Regions from separate parts of the Kitasatospora gansuensis genome, predicted to be linked through region 4. Evidence: riboswitches for the same ligand, from Rfam matches in the RefSeq annotation. Region 4 holds a riboswitch; each other region holds the start of a gene.
What was found. A riboswitch is a leader RNA that binds a small molecule or an ion and turns the genes downstream of it on or off. The one in region 4 is predicted to bind cyclic di-AMP.
Positions count from the first base shown of each region.

Region 1: linked by a shared signal. The riboswitch ahead of F4556_RS06110 (glycoside hydrolase family 16 protein) and the one ahead of F4556_RS15810 (M23 family metallopeptidase) in region 4 are both predicted to bind cyclic di-AMP.
Region 2: linked by a shared signal. The riboswitch ahead of F4556_RS13885 (LysM peptidoglycan-binding domain-containing protein) and the one ahead of F4556_RS15810 (M23 family metallopeptidase) in region 4 are both predicted to bind cyclic di-AMP.
Region 3: linked by a shared signal. The riboswitch ahead of F4556_RS27510 (C40 family peptidase) and the one ahead of F4556_RS15810 (M23 family metallopeptidase) in region 4 are both predicted to bind cyclic di-AMP.

Region 1 covers NZ_JACHJR010000001.1:1,331,755-1,336,714, reverse strand. Annotated here, with positions in the region: gene F4556_RS06125 (response regulator) at 1-409, shown strand, start outside; gene F4556_RS06120 (guanyl-specific ribonuclease) at 464-859, opposite strand; gene F4556_RS06115 (esterase/lipase family protein) at 1,063-2,301, shown strand; cyclic di-AMP (ydaO/yuaA leader) riboswitch at 2,427-2,591, shown strand; gene F4556_RS06110 (glycoside hydrolase family 16 protein) at 2,594-3,775, shown strand; gene F4556_RS06105 (hypothetical protein) at 3,785-4,243, opposite strand; gene F4556_RS06100 (antibiotic biosynthesis monooxygenase) at 4,325-4,636, shown strand; gene F4556_RS06095 (IclR family transcriptional regulator) at 4,670-4,960, opposite strand, start outside.
Region 2 covers NZ_JACHJR010000001.1:3,164,666-3,169,625, forward strand. Annotated here, with positions in the region: gene F4556_RS13875 (FtsB family cell division protein) at 1-119, opposite strand, end outside; gene eno (phosphopyruvate hydratase) at 233-1,519, opposite strand; gene F4556_RS13885 (LysM peptidoglycan-binding domain-containing protein) at 1,714-2,427, opposite strand; cyclic di-AMP (ydaO/yuaA leader) riboswitch at 2,433-2,583, opposite strand; gene F4556_RS13890 (cytochrome P450 family protein) at 2,795-4,054, opposite strand; gene F4556_RS13895 (SDR family NAD(P)-dependent oxidoreductase) at 4,215-4,622, shown strand; gene F4556_RS13900 (nucleoside triphosphate pyrophosphohydrolase) at 4,761-4,960, opposite strand, start outside.
Region 3 covers NZ_JACHJR010000001.1:6,082,925-6,087,884, reverse strand. Annotated here, with positions in the region: gene F4556_RS27520 (hypothetical protein) at 1-1,059, opposite strand, end outside; gene F4556_RS27515 (C40 family peptidase) at 1,122-2,186, opposite strand; gene F4556_RS27510 (C40 family peptidase) at 2,409-3,491, opposite strand; cyclic di-AMP (ydaO/yuaA leader) riboswitch at 3,502-3,666, opposite strand; gene F4556_RS27505 (C40 family peptidase) at 4,033-4,960, opposite strand, start outside.
Region 4 covers NZ_JACHJR010000001.1:3,621,128-3,626,087, reverse strand. Annotated here, with positions in the region: gene F4556_RS15825 (alpha/beta fold hydrolase) at 1-600, opposite strand, end outside; gene F4556_RS15820 (tautomerase family protein) at 703-900, shown strand; gene F4556_RS15815 (YiaA/YiaB family inner membrane protein) at 940-1,230, opposite strand; cyclic di-AMP (ydaO/yuaA leader) riboswitch at 1,446-1,610, shown strand; gene F4556_RS15810 (M23 family metallopeptidase) at 1,622-2,446, shown strand; gene F4556_RS15805 (hypothetical protein) at 2,490-3,365, opposite strand; gene F4556_RS15800 (sensor domain-containing protein) at 3,491-4,228, shown strand; gene F4556_RS15795 (class I SAM-dependent methyltransferase) at 4,318-4,960, shown strand, end outside.

The sequences.
Region 1 (4,960 bases), 2.3 Mb from region 4:
GACCACCTTCGACGACGACGACCGGCTCTACCCGGCGCTCAGCGCGGGGGCCTGCGGTTTCCTGGCCAAGGACGTGTCCCCGGAGTCGGTGCTGGACGCGATCCGCCGGGCGGTCCAGGGGGAGAGCCCGTACAGCTCCAGCGTGCTGCGGCGGGTGGTGTCCCGGGCCGCCACGGCCTGGGACACCGAGGACGACCGGCGACGCGAGGCGCCGCACTTCACGGACCGCGAGCGGGAGGTGCTCCGGCTGGTCGCGGAGGGGCTGTCCAACACCGAGATCGGCGAACGGATGCACATCGGGATCACCACGGTGAAGACGCACGTGTCGAACCTGATGACCAAGACCGGCAGCCCGAACCGAGTGCGGCTGGCGGTGCTGGCGATCCAGCAGGGGCTGACCGCGCGCTGACCGGCCCGCTCCACCGGGAAGGTCCGGTGGAGCGGGACACGGCGGATGGGCGGGTCAGCAGCCGAAGTTGACCTTGCGGAAGGTCGCGTAGTGGTCGGCGGTGTAGTAGTCCTCGTGGAAGACCTTGCCGGTGACGATCCGTCGGGCGCCGCGGGTGGAGACGTTCGGCGTCTTGACGGTGTACTCGTGGTAGTAGCCCAGTGACTGGGAGGGCAGCACGCTCTCCCGGTTCTGGAAGACGATGCCGTCCTGGCTGTAGGGGAACGGGCCGCCCGCGTCGATCAGCCTGATGGTGTCCCGGCCCTGGCTCGGGAGTGCCGTCAGACAGATGCTGCCGCTGACCGTGGCGGAGGCGTCGGTGGCGAACACGGCGGTGGGGGCGAGGGTGACCAGGCCGACGACGGCGACGGAGGCGGCGCGGGTCTTCAACGCGCGTAGAGTGATTCGCATGGCTGTCATTGTGAGGGCATGTCAGACCGCTGCGGAAGTGCTGCGGCAACACTTCACCCGCGCGTAACTGCCGTGGAACTCGGGTGACTTGTGGCGTACCGCCATGCGACCGAAGTGCCGGATGTGTGTTCGTCACATGGGTGAACGGTGCCCCTGCTCCTACGGTGTGCTGACCCCTGTGCCGCACCCCCACGGAGCCCACCATGAGACGTCTGTTCGTCCTGCTGCTGACCGTCGCCGCGCTGGCCCTCGGGCTCGGCCCGGCCGCCGCCGCACCACCCGGGTACCTGAGCCTGGAGGCCACCTTCGGCTCGCCGGGCAACGGCTGGGCCAAGGTCGAGCGCTACTACGACAGCACCCCGGGCTTCCGCACCGAGCAGTACCCGGCCGACGGCCGGGGCGACCAGGACGGCGCCCGGCTGACGTACTTCGGCGGCGTCAAGCGCCCCTCCTCGGCCCGCTTCCTGCTCTACTCCGCCGCCGGCTGGAGCACCGGTACGGGCTCCGCCGTCCTGCTGGTGCACGGCGCCAACGACAACGCCGACCGGGCCTGGGCCAACCCCGCCGAGAGCGGCAACTGCGGGGCGTCCGGCTGTCCTTCGACCGGCCTGGCACAGCAGCTGGCCGCCGCCGGGCACCGGGTCTTCGCGGTCAACTTCGCCCACAAGCACGGCGACAACCTGATGCAGGCCCAAGTGGTCGGCGACGCCCTGGCGTTGATCCGGGACCGGCTCGGCGTGGCGCAGGCGGACGTGGTCGCCTGGAGCAAGGGCGAGGTGGCGGCCCGCAGTTACGTCTCCTCGGTCCGCCCGTCCTGGGGACGCGGCTACGCCGGTGACGTCCGCCGCCTGATCACCCTCGGCGGTCCGCACGGCGGTCTCGACTACGTCTACGCCCACGGCTGGAGCTTCTCGCTGGCCACCTGGCCCGCCTGCGGCGGCACCGCCAACGCGCCCTCCCCGCACCTCTACATGACCTGCTACGGCACCTACACCGCGCAGCCCTGCCTCGGCGTGCTGCCCACCGGCGGCTACGACTGCTTCCCCGGCCAACGCCAACTCCTGGCCCGCTGGGACGGGTTGTACGGCGTCGACCAGCTCACCCAGGACTGGTGGACCACCTACTACGGCGGCCAGGGCTACTACACCTCCGGCCAGGGCATCCAGGCCGCCATCGACGCGGGCTCGCTGATCAAGCCGCTGCAACAGGCCGGCATCCCGGCGAGCGTCCCCACCTACCTGCTGGCCGGCGGCTCCGCCGACCTCCCCGGCCTGCTGAACGAGAACCGCGGCCCCAGCGACGGCCTGGTCCTCACCGCCAGCGCCCTCGACACCACCGGCATCGGCACCGTCGCCGCCACCAAGCTGCTCACCGGCCTCAACCACCTCGAACTCGGCTGGTCCCCGGCCGCCGCCACTCAGATCACGACCTGGCTGGCCTGATCGTGAAGGCCGTGTGAGACAGGTCTCGTTGTCGATGGACGGACGACCTGCCTAGCCTGCATGGAGTTGTCCGCATCTGAGCGGGCCCCGCCGCCGGGACGCCGAGTCCTGCCCACCCGGCGTCGGGTACTCGATCACCGAACATGGGCAGGAGCGGGGGAACCAGGTCAGTCTGCGGTCCCCCCTGCTCCGGTACGGGCCCGCTCGGGGTGAAGCCGCTCCCACAGCGGCCGGGCAGTCCTCCAGCCCGAACCCGACAGCTCACCTCGTAGGCGTCGCCGAGGACCTGCCCATGCGTATCGCCCTTACCCCCGCACGTCTCGGTGTGGCCGCCCTGGTCGCCGTACCGCTGTTCGCCACCGGTCTGGCCGGCCAGGCCCAGGCCGCCACCACCGTCACGCAGGACCGGCTGACCCCCACCACGCTGGCCGCGAACACCGCGGCCAAGGCGGGCCTGACCGTGCACTCCAGCGCCTGCTTCACCGCGAAGACGCTCGGCGTCGGCGTCCGCGACGCGGCCGGCCGGAACCTCGACTTCCCCGGCAACGCGAGCAACGTGCAGATCTGCCCGAGCGGCGTGACCTTCACCAGTGCGGCCCGCACGCTGCCCGCCGGGACGTACACCCAGTTCGGCTTCTGGCAGGACTACTCCGGTGGCTGGCACAACCTGCCGTCGCAGAAGCTGACCGTCGGCGGCACGGTCACGCCGACGCCCACGCCGGTCCCGACGCCGACGCCGACGCCCACCCCGACCCCGACCCCGGCTCCCACGCCGAGCACCTCGCCGATCCCCGGCAAGTCGCTCACCTTCTCGGACGAGTTCGACAGCCCGATCGCCTGGGGCTCCAAGTGGGTCGGCGACCGCAGCAGCGCGTACCGCTACGGCAACCACAACCCGGACGACAACAAGCTCGACTGGCTGAACACCAGCGGCGTCTCGGTCTCCGGCGGCGTGGCCACCTTCACCGCCAAGCCGTCCAGCCACACCCTGGAGAGCGGCAAGCAGGCCTGGGACACCGGGCTGATCACCACCGAGTACTCCTCGCAGGGCTTCCAGGTGAAGACCGGCGACTACGCCGAGACCCGGGTCAAGCTGCCCGCCGGCTCCGGGGCCTGGCCCGCGCTGTGGACCTGGAAGAACGGCAACGGGGAGATCGACTCCTTCGAGTACCACCCGGACAACGCGGGGCTGCTGGAGCTGACCAACCACGTCAAGTCCGGCCTGAAGTACTACACCGACGCGAACGCGGTCGGCCACGACAAGTGGGTCACCATCGGCACCTACTACGGCGCCAACTCCGTCGACTGGTACGTGAACGGGACCAAGGTCTTCTCCGACGGCACCGGTGTCGGCGCCGACTGGTCGGCCTACCTGATCCTCAACCTCTCGGTGGGTGCCGGGCAGTACCACCCGGCACCGTCCGGCACCGCGCCGATCAGCTTCGCCGCGGACTACGTCCGCGTGTACCGCTGACCCGGACCCTCAGCTGACGGTCAGCGTGAACGGCGTACGGTCGTTCGCGGCGTTGTGATCGTCCACGCTCACCACCCTGACGTGCCCCTCGGCCACCGTGCCGTGGGGCACGTTGGCGTTCACCCGGACCGGCACCAGGGCGGTCGCGGTCTCCAGGGCGCCAAGACCGGCGGGGAAGGTACAGCTCACCACCTGGCCGAACAGGGAGCGGCAGTTCGCCGGGAAGTACGGCCCCACGGCGGTGAACCCGGCCGGCAGGTCGATCAGCACGGTGAACGAGGAGCCCGTGCGCTGCGGGCCGAGGTTGGCCACGAAGCCGTGCACGGTGGTGGTCCCGCCCGGCGGGGCCGGATCCGGGTCCAGCCGGACCACCTCGAGGTCGGAGTTCGAGGGCACCGCACTCGCCGTCGTGGCGCCGAGCATCAGCGCCGCGGAAGCGGCCAGGCCCGCCATCACCCATCTGGTCACCGTCATCACCTGTCTGCCGAACGTAGTCGCACCGGTACGCACTGTATCGGCGTAGCGTGGATTCGTACGGAGGTGAGGACGGTGTCCGGACAGGTTTTGAGTGAGGTCAGCGCGGTGGTGGGGCCGGACCGCGAGGCCGAGTTGGTGACGTCGTACCGCGAGCTGGTGGCCGGCCCGTTGCCGGACGGGCTGATCAGGACGGAGCTGCTGCGCGGCCCCGGCGGGCGCTGGCGGGTGCAGAGCCTGTGGCGGGACCGGGCCGCGCTGGAGGCGGTCAGGTCCAACCCGAAGCTGGCCGCCGCGCCCCGGCTCTTCACCCAGGTGGGTGCCGAGCCGGAGCTCACGGTCTTTCAGCTGACGGCGTCCCAGGCCGGCCTGCTGATGCTGGACTGACCCGGCGTCAGGCCGTCGGAACGTCAGAGTGTGTCAGGGGGCCAGTACCTGGCCGAGCCTGCTCGCGATCTGCCGCATCACGGGGACCAACGCGGTGTTGCCCGCCTGCGCCTCCAGCGCGCGGATCCGGGCCTCGGGGCCGGAGACCGAGAGCGCGGTCGGGGTCGGCGCGCCCGGGACGGCGACCGCGATGCAGCGGACGCCGATCTCCTGCTCCTGGTCGTCCACCACGTAGCCGCGCTCGCGGGCCACGGCCAGCTGGGCGAACAGCTCGCCCTGGTCGGTGACGGTGTACGGGGTGTGCGACTGGAGCGGCTGGGTGCC
Region 2 (4,960 bases), 460 kb from region 4:
GAGATGAACTGCCGGGTCGGGTAGGCGAGGATCGCCACCAGCGAGCAGAGTACGAGCACCAGGACGGTGGCCCGGCTGGTGAAGCGCGGTCGCGCCGCCAAGCCCGGAATCTTCCACATCGCTGGTACCCCTCCTGATCACATGCCGGTGCCCCGGCCCTCCACCCTACGGGGTGGGAGCCGGGGCACCGGTTCGTTCAGCTCTGTGTCAGCCCTCGTGCTTGCTGTGCCAACTACTCCGCGGAGCGGAACCGGGGGAAGGCACCACGGCCGGCGTACTCCGCGGCGTCGTCGAGGATCTCCTCGATGCGCAGCAGCTGGTTGTACTTGGCGACGCGCTCGGAGCGGGCCGGGGCACCGGTCTTGATCTGGCCGCAGTTGGTGGCGACGGCGAGGTCGGCGATGGTGACGTCCTCGGTCTCGCCGGAGCGGTGCGACATCATGCAGCGGTAGCCGTTGCGCTGGGCCAGCTCGACGGCGTCCAGGGTCTCGGTCAGCGAACCGATCTGGTTGACCTTCACCAGCATCGCGTTGGCGGTGCCGGTCTCGATGCCACGGGCCAGGCGGACCGGGTTGGTGACGAACAGGTCGTCACCGACCAGCTGGACCTTGTCGCCCAGCTCGTCGGTCATGGCCTTCCAGCCGTCCCAGTCCTGCTCGTCCAGCGGGTCCTCGATCGAGACCAGCGGGTACGCGGCGACCAGCTCGGCGTAGTACGCGATCAGCTCGGCGGAGGAGAGCGCCTTGCCCTCGAACTGGTAGGCGCCGTCCTTGAAGAACTCGGAGGCGGCGACGTCCAGCGCGAGCGCGACGTCCTTGCCCGGGGTGTAGCCGGCCTTCTTGATGGCCTCGACGATGAGGTCGAGCGCCTCACGGTTGGAGTCGAGGTTCGGCGCGAAGCCGCCCTCGTCGCCCAGACCGGTGGAGAGGCCGCGCTCCTTCAGCACGCCCTTGAGCGTGTGGTAGACCTCGACGCCCCAGCGGACGGCCTCGGAGAAGGACTCCGCGCCGATCGGCGCGATCATGAACTCCTGGATGTCGACGTTGGAGTCGGCGTGCGACCCACCGTTGAGGATGTTCATCATCGGGACGGGCAGCACGTGCGCGTTCGGGCCACCGAGGTAGCGGAACAGCGGCAGGTCGCTGGCCTCGGAGGCGGCGTGCGCCACGGCGAGCGAGACGCCGAGGATCGCGTTGGCGCCGAGCGAGGACTTGTCCGGGGTGGCGTCCAGGTCGAGCATGGCCTGGTCGATCAGCCGCTGCTCGGTGGCGTCGTAGCCGACCAGCTCCGGGCCGATCTGCTCGATGACGGCCAGCACGGCCTTCTCGACGCCCTTGCCGAAGTAGCGGTTCTTGTCGCCGTCGCGCAGCTCGAGAGCCTCGAAGGCGCCGGTGGAAGCACCCGACGGGACGGCGGCACGGCCGGTGCTGCCGTCGTCCAGACCGACCTCGACCTCAACCGTGGGGTTGCCACGGGAGTCGAGAATCTCACGGGCTACGACGACATCAATGGACGGCACGAGGCATCTCCTTGACGGAAGCGGGATGTGTTGTCGTTACGACCAGAGCCTAACCGCACCGGAGCCCGGGGCCACGCTGCCCTTGGTCCCGTCTCACCGTGTGGCCCGGCTACTCATCGGTAGTTCACCTGAATGACCGCAAACGGGGCCGTACCACCCGGAAGCGGTACGGCCCCTGCTGACGGAGTGTCGCGTCAGCCGAGCTTGAGCACCTGGCCCGGCAGGATCAGGTCGGGGTCGCCACCGATGGTGGACCGGTTGGCCTGGTAGACCTGCTGCCAGTCCTGGCCGTGCGCGGCGGCGATGTCCGAGAGCGTGTCGCCGGACTTGACGGTGTATCCGCCGGTGGCGGGCGCCGGGGCGGCGTGCTTCGGGGTGCTGACCTTCGGCGCGTCCACCTTCGGGGTGGCGGGCTTCGGCGCGGTCTGCTGCTTCGGCGCGGCGGCCTTCGGGGTGGCCTTCGGCGCGGTGGCGCGGGTCTCCGAGCGGGAGGCCTGGCCGGCCGAGGTGTCGACCTGGGCGGGCGAACCACCCTTGCTCAGACCGGCCTTGACGGAGCAGACCGGCCAGGCGCCGGGGCCCTGCGAGGCGAGCACCTTCTCGGCGACGGCGATCTGCTGGCCCTTGCTGGCCTGGTTGGCCTGCGGGGCGTAGGACTGGCCGCCGAACGCCTTCCAGGTGCTCGGGGTGAACTGCAGGCCGCCGTAGAAGCCGTTGCCGGTGTTGATGCTCCAGTTGCCGCCGCTCTCGCACTGGGCGACCTTGTCCCAGGTGTCGACCGGGGCGGCGTGCGCGCCGGTGGCGCTCAGCAGCGGAAGTGCGAGGCCGACGCCCGCGACACCCGCGACGGCGATGACCTTCTCGGCCTGCGTACGACGACGATGACGGCCCGAACCGGTGAAGAGCATGAAGAAGTCCCTCTCCGCACGCCTGCGAGGTGAGCTGTCGGGTTCGGACCGGGAGGTGGCCCGGCCGCCACTGCTGGCGGCTTCACCCCAAGCCGTGGGGGACGGCGACGTACGTGGGTCCCCCGCCCCTGCCCAAGGGTCTGGTCGGTGTCCCGGCGGCGCGGCGGGCAGGATTCGGCGTTCCGCGCTCGGGGTTCGCAGCTGCGAACAGGAGGGAGAGTAAGCAGATGACCAGATGGATCACAAGCTTATGTCGAACAGATCACACAGAAATCACGCTGCGCGTCCAGTCGTCCACAAACCGTACTGGTATGTCCGGGTTGATGCGTACTCAGATCACGACTGATCAGATCTGACCGACACGCCGTCAGCGCGGGTCGGTGATCTCCGGCGTGAACGACACCGGCAACTCCCGCAGCCCGCGCATGATCAGACCACCCCGCCAGCGCAGCTCGTCCGGCTCGGCGGCGAGTTGGAGGTCGGGCAGCCGGGTGAGCAGCGTGGCCAGGGCGAATTGGCCCTCCAGCCGGGCCAGCGGGGCGCCGATGCAGTAGTGGATGCCGTGCCCGAAACCCAGGTGCGGATTGTCCTTGCGGGCGAGGTCCAGGGTGTTCTCCGCGGCGAACCTGGCCGGGTCGCGGTCGGCCGCCGCCAGCACCACCAACACCGGGTCCCCGACCGGGATATCCACCCCGCCGATGGTCAGCGGCTCGGTGGCGAACCGCCAGGTGGCCAGCTCCACCGGCCCGTCGTAGCGCAGCAGTTCCTCCACCGCCGTGGCCAGCAGCTCGGTCTCGCCGCGCTGCACCGACTCCTGCAGCAGGGCGCGCTGCACCGGGTTGCGCAGCAGCGCGTAGGTGCCGTTGCCGATCAGGTTGATGGTGGTCTCGAAGCCGGCGAACAGCAGGATGAAGGCCATCGCCGCGGCCTCGTTCTCGGTCAGGTGCTCACCGTGGTCACTGGCCCGGATCAGACCGGAGATCAGATCGTCGCCCAGGTCGGCCCGCTTACGGTGGATCAGCTCCAGCAGGTACGTCCGGATCTTCTTCACCGCCCGGCCCACCCCGCCGCGCTGGCCGCCGTGGTGGCGGATCATCGCGCCCGCCCAGTCCCGCAGGTCGTCCTGGTCCTCCGGCGGCACGCCGAGCAGGTCGCAGATCGCGTAGATGGGGAGCGGGAAGGCGAACTCGTGGATCAGGTCGGCCGAACCGCGGGCCGCGAAGTCGTCGATCAGCCGGTCCGTCAGCTGCTGCACCCGCGGCTCGAACTCGGCCACCCGGCGCGGCGTGAACGCCTTCGACACCAGCCGCCGCAGCCGGGTGTGGTCCGGCGGGTCGATGTTCAGCAGATGCGTCATCAGATCCGCCTGCCGCTCACCCGGGATGCCCACCCGCCCGGTCTTGTGCGCCTGCCCGCTGTGGTGCGCCGGGTTCTTCGACAGCCGCCCGTCCGCCAACGCCTGCCGGGCGTCCGCGTACCGGGTGACCAGCCACGCCTCCACCCCGCTGGGCAGCGTGGTGCGGTGCACCGGTGCGTGCTCGCGCAGCCACGCGTACGCGGGGTAGGGGTCGGCGGCGAACTCCCAGGTGAAGAGTTCCGGCTGGGGGTTTCGGTACGTGTCCGGCATGTCGTGCACCGTAACCTGCCAGGACAGGAGTGAGCTGGGTCACCTGGCGGGTAATTGCTCTTGCGGAGGATCGTGGCGTGCTTACGATCCTCCGATACGGTCTCGGTGGACGCCGGTGCGGCGTGCTCCACCGGGCGTAGCTCTCAGGGAGGAGCAGGCCATGCGGGTAGCCGGGGCAGTAGTGGTCATCGCGGTGCTCGAAGGCGGTTCAGGTATCGGCCTGGCCCGCCGGTTCTCGGCGGCCGGCGCCGCCGGCATGCTGATCGCCGACCAACGCCCCGGAGTGGCCGAGGACCTCGCCACCGAACTCGACCGGCCCGGCTGCCCCGTGGTCGGCGTCAGCGGCGACGCCCGGCAGCCCAGCGACGTCGCGGCGCTGGTGGCCACCGCCGCGAAGCACCTCGGCCCGATCGACCTGTTCTGCGTGGCCGGCCCCGACGGCGAACGCATCCTCCCGCTCGCCGAACTCCCCGACCACCTCGACCCGCTGGCCGAGCTCCTCGCCCAGATCGGCGACGCCATCAGCGAGGTCATTCCGCGTCAGCGGGGCGTGCACATTTCCCACTGAGCTTCGGAAGACAGGGGCTCGGGGAACTGCGAGGAGATCTGGCGTGCGGGGCAAAATGCAAAGTGCCTGACCACCTATGCACGGATCACCTTTTCCGAGGTCGGCGTCGCAGTTCCCCGAGCCCCTGGCCGTAGACACTCAGCTCTCGGCGGAGCGGATCTCGTCGCGGTAGGCGCGAGCCGCGGCTCGGAGCGCCGCGTCGATGTCCACGTCAGCGTCGTAGGCCCGTTGGGCGACCGCGAGGAGCAGGCGGCCGGCCGACTCCTGGGTGAGCTCTTCCGGGAGGGCGTACGGGGCGTCGGGGACGGCGGTGAAGCCGGCCCGGCGGACCCGGGAGA
Region 3 (4,960 bases), 2.5 Mb from region 4:
CAGGTCGCAGGCGGACCAGGCGAGTTCGTACGCCAGGCCGATGCCGGCCGAGCCGGCCGCGAAGTCGGCGTCGGCGGGCAGCGCCGCCGTGAAGCCCTGGGCCGCGGCCGCCCTGGCCAGCTCCGGCGCGATCTGCTTCGGGCTGCGGCCGGTGCCCCGGTAGCCGGTGTAGTCGGCGACGCCCTCGGAGAGCCAGAGCGGCGTCCAGGGCCGGGTGTCGGCCCGGGTCGCCACGTGGGTGGCCTCGTGCACGGTGACCACCCGGCGGCCGAGCTCGCTGAGCCCGGCGTACGCCTGCGGGTTGATCAGCACCCGGTCGGCCGGGCTGTGCAGCGGTGCCCCGGCGGCGGCCGTGGTGACGGCGGCTATGCCCTGGTACCCGGCGGCGGAGACCCCGAGCAGCTGGGCGAACTGCTCGCCGGTGGCCGGGTGACAGAGCAGCAGCCGGCCCGGCCAGTCGCCGCCCCAGACCTCGGTCACCAGCGGTACGGCCCGGTCGGCGGTGGCCACCGTCTCGGCCAGCACGGCCGGTTCGGCCTGGCCCAGCGCGATGCTGTGCCCGCCGCGGACCGCCCGGACCTCGCCGAGGTCCCAGAGCGCGGCGGCGCCGACCGGCTGGTCGGTGGTCAGCAGCCACTCGCCGTCCACCAGCTCACAGCCGATCCGCCGGGTCAGGACGGCCGGGTGGTCGTCGAAGTCGGCCACCCGCCAGCCGAGTTCGGCGGTCAGGGTCAGGGCGGCGCCGGCCGGTTCGGTGAAGTCGGTGATCCGGTAGGAGAGTTCGGCCAGCGGGAGCTGCGCCAGCCGGGTCAGTACGGTCAGCTCGGCGGCCCGGTGGGCCGGGGCCACCCCAGCCACCAGCGCGGTGCGGTCCAACCGGAGCAGCGCCCTGGCCCGGTCGGCGAGCAGCGCCTCGATCCGGGGCCGGACCGGGACCGCCTCGGCCCCGGCCGGGGTGGCCGGGGCCACCGGCGGCACCCGGACCGGACGGGCCGGCGGCGGCGAGAGCTGCACCAGACCGGCCGCCGCGAGCAGCAGCGCGGCCCGGCGGGACAGCACGGCGCCGCCGGCCCGCGCCCCGGCGTCCGGGGTCGGGCCGGCCGCCGACGGCAGGGCACCGCTCAGACCCGCACCACCCCGGAGACGGGCATCGCGCTGACGCTCTCGTAGCGGACCCGGGCGCCGGGGTAGGGCGCGTGCACGACCACACCGCCGCCGGCGTACATCCCGACGTGGTGCATGTCCCTGTAGAAGATCACCAGGTCTCCCGGCCGGGCCTCGGCGAGGCTGATCCGCTGCCCCGCGCTTGCCTGCTGCTGCGAGGTGCGCGGCAGGGTCACTCCGGCCTGCCGCCAGGCCCAGTACATCAGACCCGAACAGTCGAACGTACGGGGCCCGGTCGATCCGTAGACGTAGGGGGAGCCGATCTTGCTGCTGGCGGCGGCCAGCGCGGCGGCGGCCTGACTGGAGGCGGCGGGCAGGTTGCCGAGGTCGAGCCGTTCGGCGCCCCGGGCGGCCCGCTTGGCGGCGTCCCTGGCGTCGTCGTCGGCCATCCTGGCCCGCTCCCCCGCGCCCAGCGTGTTCAGCAGCCGCTGAGCCTTGGTCAGCCGCTGCCGGATCTCCTGCTTGCTCTCGTTCAGGGTGCGCCGGACGGACTCCAGCTCGGCCAGCTTGGCGGTGGTCTCGGCCCGCCGCTGGTCGAGCCGGCGCTGACTGTCGATCACCTGCCGCAGGGTGTCGTTCTGCCGCTCCGCCGACTGGTCCAGGGTGCGGGCCCGGTACAGGTAGCCGGCCGGGTCGGAGTCCAGCATCAGCTGCACCGCCGGGTCGATGCCGCCCGCCCGGTACTGGGCGGCGGCCACCGAGCCGAGCCCGGCGCGCAGCCGGTTCAGCTCGTCCTGGCCGACCGCCACCTGGTTCTGCAGCGAGCCGGTGTCGGACTGCAGCTGACGCTGCTCCTCCAGCGCCGCGTTGAACTTCTCCGAGGCCTGCTCGGCTTCCTCGTAGAGCTGATCGACCTGGGCCTTGACGTCCTTGCGGGTGGGCGGCTCGGCCGGGGCCCCGGGCGCGGCCCCGGCGGCGCCGGTGGCGGCCATCCCGAGCACCGTGGTGGCCGCGGCGGTGAACACCAGCGCCCGGGTGAACCGGCGGGCGCCTGGCAGGGGAGAACGACTGTACGTCGACATACCGGCGGCGGCTCCATTCCTGCGCCGGGCCACCGCCGCCGCCCGGGGTCGGGCGGCCTCCGAGCGAAGGTCCGGGGGCAGACGTTAGCGAGTCGCGGCGATCTAGTCCAAACCCCTACAGCACCGAATATTTGACCATTAATCGGACATCTGACCGATCGTCCGGAAACGCCGCAGGCCCGGCACGGGGCCGGGCCTGCGGGAGTTGCTTCGGACGGGTGGTCAGACCCGGACGATGCGGGTGATCGACATGACCGTGGCCGACTCGTGCCGGACCAGGGCTCCGGTGTGCGGGGCGTGCACGATCTGGCCGTTGCCCACGTAGAGGCCGACGTGGCCGCCCCCGCTGTAGATGATCAGGTCACCGGGCTTGGCGTCGGCGATGTTGGTGCCGATGTTCTGGCCGGCCCCCATCTGCGACTGCGAGGTGCGCGGCAGCGAGATCCCGGCCTTGTCGAAGGCCCAGACCATCAGGCCGGAGCAGTCGAAGGAGTTCGGGCCGGTGGCACCCCAGCCGTACGGCTTGCCGATCTGCGCCTCGGCGGCGGCGATCACGGTGGCGGCGTACGAGCCGGCCGGCAGGCCGCTCAGGTCGGTCCGGGTCTCCGAGCGCGAGGCGCGGTCGTCGGCCTTCGGGGTGGCGGCGGCGGCCTTGGTGGCCGACTCGGCGGCGGCCTTGGCCTCGGCGGCCCGCAGCTCGTCCTGCTCCTTGCGGCTGAGCGTGTCGAGCAGCGCCTGCGCGCTCGCCAGCTTGGCCTGGATCTCGTCCTTGCCCGTCTTGAGCTCCTGGGTGGTCTTCTCCAGGTCGGCGAGCTTGTTCTGCGCCTCGGACTTCTGCTGGTCGAGCTTGCTCTGCTCGCCCTTCAGCGTCTTGAGGGTGTCCGCCTGGGAGGTGCCGAGCTGGCTCAGCGAGTCGGCCTGGCCTAGGAAGGCGTCCGGGCTGCTGGAGAGCATCAGCTGGACGGTCGGCGATATCCCGCCGGTCCGGTACTGCTCGGCGGCGATCTCACCCAGGGTGCTCTGAAGGGTGGTCACCTCGGCCTGCTGCCGGGCCACCTGGTCCTGGAGGCCGCTGACCTGCTTCTGCAGGGTCTGCTGCTTCTCCGTCGCCGCGTTGAACTTCTCGGTCGCGACCTCGGCCTGCTCGTTCAGCTGGTCGACCTGGGTCTTGACCTCGTCCTTGGTGGGAGTCGGGTCGGCATGCGCACCGGTCTGGGCGGACAGTGCCACCGCAGCGGCGGCGGCAGCCGTGATGATCGACACGCGGGTGCGGCTGGCAGGCTTGGGACGACGATGGGACGCCACGAAGGCGGGCTCCTTCTTCCTACGTCCGCCTACCGGGTGAGCTGACGGGTTCGGGCTGGAAGAGATGCCCTACGACGCCTCACCGCCGAGCCGTCTCACGACGGTCCGTCGACCTGGCGCCGATTCACCCCGAGGAACATGGTTCCCCGGCTCCGATCGACAGCGCCCTCACTCGGGCTTCCCCGTAAGGCAGTCGGACTGCCTCGCTGTGTCTCGGACTCGGCGGTAACCCCCGCCGCCACCCAGGCTGGGTGATCGACAGTGCGGTGGTTCGAGATGGACCCTAGTAACCCAACCGTGATCGGTTCAAATCCTTGTAAGAAAAAAGTCGTAATGAAGTCGTGATTCTTTGGAGAATACGACTGAGTGTGACCGGAAATGCACGCTGTGCCGATGGATTCTCAGGATGCGGTCACAGCGAGGCCCACCAGAGGTGTCCCAGATCACAGGGAGGTTCTGGCGGGCCCGCGCGTGTCACAGGGCGTCAGTTGTGCGCCTTGAGGGGGAGATGTCCGTTATGCCGTGTCAGGCTGACGGTGGATCAGACCCGGCGGATGGTCTTGATCGGCATCGCGTCGGCCTTCATGATCTTCACGACGTCACCGGTGTGCGGCGCGTGCACCACGTAGCCGTTGCCGATGTAGATCCCGATGTGGTGCGCGTCCGAGTGGTAGACCACCAGGTCGCCCGGCTGCGCGTTGGCGTAGTCCTTGCCGACGTTGGTGCCGACGGTGGCCTGCTCCTGCGAGGTGCGCGGCAGCGAGACGCCCGCCTGCTGGTACGCCCAGACCACCAGGCCGGAGCAGTCGAAGGAGTTCGGTCCGGTGGCACCCCAGACGTACGGCTTGCCCTGCTTGCCCATCGCGGCGTTGACCGCCACACCGGCGTAGCCGCCGACGGCCGGCAGCGAGCCGACGTCGATCCGCTCCCCGCCGCGCGAGGCGCGGTCGCCCAGGACGGCGTTCCGGTCGGCCGAGCTCAGCTGGTTGAGCAGCTTCTGCGCCTCGGCCAGCTTCTTCTGCACCTCGGCCTTGGCGTCGTTCAGCACCTTGGTGTTGCGGTCCAGCTCGGCCAGCGTCTCCGCGGCCTCGACCTTCTGCTGGTCCAGCCGGCGCTGCTGGTCCTGCAGCGACTTCAGGGTCTGCGACTGGGTCTGGTTCACCTGGTCGACGCTGGACGCCTTGCTCAGGTAGTTCTCCGGGTCGGAGGAGAGCATCAGCGCGACCGAGGGGTCCACCCCGCCGTCGCGGTACTCCTGCGCCGCCACGGCCGCCAGGCCGCCCTGAAGCTGCGTCATCTGCTCCTGGCCGCGGGCCACCTGGTCCTGGAGCTGGTCGGCCTGCTTGCGCAGCTGGTCGGTCCGCTCCTTGGCGCCGTTGTAGCGCTCGGCGGCCTGCTCCTGCTCGGTGAAGAGCTGGTCGACCTGGACCTTCACCTCGTCCTTGCTCGGCTTGGCCGGCGCCGCGTGG
Region 4 (4,960 bases):
GCCGTTCACCTGCCCGCGGGTGGCGACCTTCCGGCCGGGGGTGCGCAGGGCGGCGACGGCCGCCGCCCGGTACTCGGCGAGGTCGGCGGGGCCGCCGCTCGGGTGGGCCTTCTTGAGGTAGGCGCCCCAGGCGGCGGGGAACTGCACCACCAGGGCTCCGAGCACCTTGACCATGGCGCGCTGGACGGCGGTCGGCGGCAGGTTCTCGATGAAGGCGTCGATCAGGGCGATGCCGGCCACCCTCTCGGGGGCGAGCGTGGCGGCCTTGACCACGGTGGCGCCGGTGTAGGAGTTGCCGACCAGGGCGGCCCGCTCGATGCCCAGGTGGTCGAGCAGGGCCAGGGTGTCCTGGGCGATCGCGGCGGGGGAGTAGTCGTCCCAGGCGATCGAGGACTCGCCGAAACCGCGCAGGTCCAGGGTGATCACCCGGTGGCCGGCGGTGGTGAGCAGCGGGCGCAGGTGCCGGTACACCGCGCGGGAGTCGAGCATGCCGGGGAGCAGGACGACCGGCAGGCCGGTCTCGGTGGCGGTGTCGTCGTAGGCCAGTCGGCCGCCGGGGACATCCAGGTACTGGGTGGTCAGCGTCTGCGTCATGTCCATAAAGCTAAGGCTAATAGCCTTAGCCGTCAAGGGGTGTCCGGAGTCGGAAAGCGGTGGGATAGCGTGCGAGTGATCGCACCGCACCGAACCTGAGGGGTCGTCATGCCGTTCATCAACGTCAAGCAGCTGGCCGGTCGGACCGTGGAGCAGCGGGCCGAGATCGCCCGCGAGCTCACCGAGACGTACGTCCGGATCACCGGCGTGAGCCCGGCGGCGGTCACCGTGGTGATCGAGGAGATCCCGCTGGAGAACTGGGCGGCGGGCGGGGAGACCTATGCCGCCAAGCGGGCCGGCAGCTGATCGGTTGCCGGCCCGGGCGCCGAGCGGGCTGAGCCCGGGTCAGATCCCGTCCACCCGGAACGGGTCGTGCTCGGCGAGCAGCTTGTCCAGCCGGGCCTGGTCGACCCGGCTGGCGATCTCGCCGACCTCCTGGCGGTCGCGGATCACCTTGGCGAGCGTGAACGCCGCGGTGATCTCGTAGAGCAGGCCGACCGCCAGGAAGCCGCGCATCCAGGGGTCGACCGGCAGGTAGACGATCCCGATCGCCAGGGCCGCGGTGGCCAGGGCGAAGGACAGGACGGCCTGCAGGTAGTAGGCGTTGGTGGTCCGGGGCTGCATCGAAGCGCTCATGTTCCGAGGGTCTCCAACTCCCTTGCCGGGCACCTGAGTACGGATACTCAACCGGTCGTCGCGCACCGTCACCGAGTAGCTGAGCAAAAGCCGCATTCCGGTCACGGGTCGTCAGAAGATATGGACTGCACCTCTCAAGCCGCTTGGAATCATGGGCTCCTAGGATTAACGTTTGATAACGCAGCGCGGTCGGCAACGCCGTACCAGAACGGCACCGTGCGCCGTCGCCTAATCCTCAGGACCCGCCTTCACCGGTGGGTCCGGGAGCCGGGGAACCACCGTTCCTTGGGGTGAATCGGCCGGGTCCCAAAACCCGGTCGTAGGAGACCTTCCTGCTCCGAACCCGTCAGCTAACCCGGTAGGCGAGAAGGAAGGAAAGGAGCGCGCCTCCGTGGCGTCGTCGCACTCCCAGGCACACCCTCGTACCGACTCGGGCAACCAGCTGCTGCTGGACCACCCGGATGCCGCCAGGCACCGGATGCCCCGTCAGCCCCGCTCCGGCGGTCCGCTGATCGGTGTCACCGCGATGACCGCCGCCCTCGGCGCCACCGCCTTCGCCGCCGGCCCGGCCGCCGCTGCCCCGCAGCCGCCCGCCGTCGCGGCCGCCGACTCCGCCGAGCAGGCCGAGCAGCAGCACCTGCTCTCCGCCGACCCCGGTCTGGCCCTCGCCGCCCGGATCCAGCTCCAGGCCGACGGGCAGCGCACCGCCGCCGACGAGTCCGCCCGGCTGGCCGCGGCCCAGGAGGCGGAGGCCAAGCGGGCCGCCCAGGAGGCCGAGCTCGCCGCCCAGCAGGCCGAGGCGAAGCGGGCCGAGCAGCGCACCGCGTTCACGGCGCCGACCAGCAACTACGAGCTGACCGCCCACTACGGCCAGTCCGGCTCGTACTGGTCGCACCTGCACACCGGCCTGGACTTCGCGGCCGCCACCGGGACCCCGGTCACCGCGGTCGGCGCGGGCACCGTCACCTCGGCCGGCTGGTCCGGAGCGTACGGCTACCGGGTGATCGAGACCCTGACCGACGGCACCGAGATCTGGTACTGCCACCTCTCCGCGATCGTCACCGCCTCGGGCGAGGTCGCCCCCGGCACCGTGCTCGGCAAGGTCGGGGCCACCGGCAACGTCACCGGCCCGCACCTGCACCTGGAGGTCCGTCCGGACGGCGCCGCCCCGGTCGACCCGCTGGACTGGCTGCGCGAGCGCGGCATCAACCCCTGACGCACCGTCGGACCGGGCCCGCCACCGCGCGGGCCCGGCTCCGTCAGTCGCTCTGTTCCGCCTGCGAGGCCTGCTCGGCGAGGTACGCCTCGATCTCCTCGGTGCCCGGCTCCGGAGCCAGGTCCGGGTACTCGTGCACCAGCAGGGCGGGCAGCCCGGGGACGGTCCAGTCGCCCAGCAGCCGGAGCGCCTCCTCGGCCACCGCGGCCTCGAAGCCCTCGAAGTCGCCGGACAGCTCGTCCGGCATCGGCAGGCCGAGCGCGTTCAGCCCGGCCAGATTGCGGTAGCTGCGCTGCATCAGCCGGTTCTCCAGCAGTAGCCGGGCGCCGTCGGTGGCCATCCCGATCGAGATCAGCCGCTGCCGGCCCCAGCCGCCGTCGGCGTCGATCTCGTCCAGTTCGGTCAGCGCGCCGAACGCCTCGGCCCGCTGCTCCGCCGTCAGCTCGCGGAAGCCGTCCAGCCAGGCCCGGACCGCCGCCGGGTCGGCGGTGTCCACCCCGTCCACCCGGAGCAGCAGCGTGTACAGCCGCGGCCAGGTGACCAGGTGCGGCTGCCGGAGCAGCCCGCAGAGCAGCTCGCCCTGCCAGTCCACCTCGGCGTGCAGCCGCTCCTGCCGCTTGGCGTTCAGCCGCTTGGCGGCCCGCTGATGGTCGATCAGCAGCCCGACCGCCCGCCCGTACGCGCCGGGGTCGGACGCGGGCTGCACGTACATGTAGATCCGCTCGTACAGCAGCTGCTCGACCACCGGCGAGCTCAGCTCAGGCCAGCCGTCGTGCATCCGGCCGTCGCCCAGCTCCAGCAGGGCCAGCACCGTCCGGACCGCCTCCACCGGGACGGGCTCGAGACCCTGCTCGGCCGCCCACCGGAGCAGGTCGTCGGCACGGGTACGCGGGCTGAGCCGGAGGTCGTCGTCGTTCACCCCCGTACGGTATCCGGTGCCGGGACCGCAGGCCGTTCGGCCCGGACCGGGGTGGGGTTCTCCCTACCCCCGGTCCGCCGGTGGACCTCATGTCGCCGACGGCGCCGATCGGGCACCTTTGAGGGGTGGGCAGCGAGCAGGACAACCAGACCGAGGAGCCGGTGATGACCAGTCAGACCTTCCCGTACGCCGAGCGCGACAGCAGCAGCCGGGTGCACCCGAGGTTCTGGCGGGCGCCGTTCGCCGCCGCCACCTACCGGGAGGTCGGCTTCGTGCTCGGCTCGCTGCCGATCGCGATCCTCGGCTTCACCTTCGTGGTCGCCTTCTTCTCGCTCGGCCTCGGCCTGGTGCTCACCGCGCTCGGGCTGCCGGTGCTCGCCCTGCTCACCTCGGGCTCCCGGGGCTTCGCCGCGCTGGAGCGGTACCGGGCCGGCACCCTGCTCGCCACCGAGGTGGCCGCACCCGCTCCGGTGACGCAGTCCCGGCCCGGTTTCTGGGGGGCCGTCACCGCCCGGCTGGCGGACAAGGCGGGCTGGAAGTCGGCGCTGTACCAGGTGCTGATGCTGCCCTGGAGCATCCTGAGCTTCACCCTCACCGTGACCTTCCTGGTGACCGGCTGGGTGGTCGCGCTCTACCCGGCCTACCACTGGGTGTTCGCCCGCTACACCGACTGGCCGGGCTACCGGGTCTTCGACTACACCACCGACGCCGGCGTGCACCACGAGTACTACCTCACCTCGGCCGGCGACCTCGCGGGCGTCTCGCTGCTCGGCCTGGTGCTGGTCTTCCTGACCCCGGCGCTGATCCGCGGCCTGACCAACGTCTCCCGGACAGCGGTCAAGGGGCTGTGCGGCGGCCGCTGACCGGATGCGACCCCGCCACTCCCGTGCTGCGATGAACAGGCCCGGTACCGCTCCCCGGTACCGGGCCTGACGCATCCTCGGGAGGCCCGGTGCACACCCCCAGCACGCTGATCACCTCGCGCCCGCTGGACGAGTACTGCGGCCTTTTCGGCCTGACCCGGGCCGCCCTGGCCGCCCTGCCGGGACCGGTCCTGGACTGCCCCGGCGGCGCGGCCGGACTGACCGCCGAGGCCCGCGAGCTCGGCGTCACGGTGATCGCCACCGACCCCGCGTACGCCGCTCCGCTGCCCGAGCTCACCGCACTGGCCAGGGCCGGGCGGGACAGCATGGCCACCCACCTGGCGGCGGCCCCCGACCGGTACCTGCCCTCCAGGCACCTGCGGCCCGAGCGCTACCTGCGCAGCTGGGACCGGGCCCGCCGGCTGTTCGCCGCCGACAGCGCCGCCCGCCCCGAGCGGTACGTGGCTGCCGCGCTGCCCCGGCTCCCGTTCGCCGACGGCTCGTTCGCGCTCACCCTGAGCGCGTACCTGCTGTTCGCCTACCCGGAGCTGTTCCCGCCCGAGCGGCAGCTCGCCGGGCTGCTCGAACTGGTCCGGGTGACCGCCCCGGGCGGCGAGGTCCGGGTCTACCCGCTGCACGACGGCGCCAGCCGCCCCTGCCCGCACCTGCCGCGGCTGCGCTCCGGCCTGGGGGAGCGTCAGGTGTCCAGCGAGCTCGTCCGGTTCGCCCGCC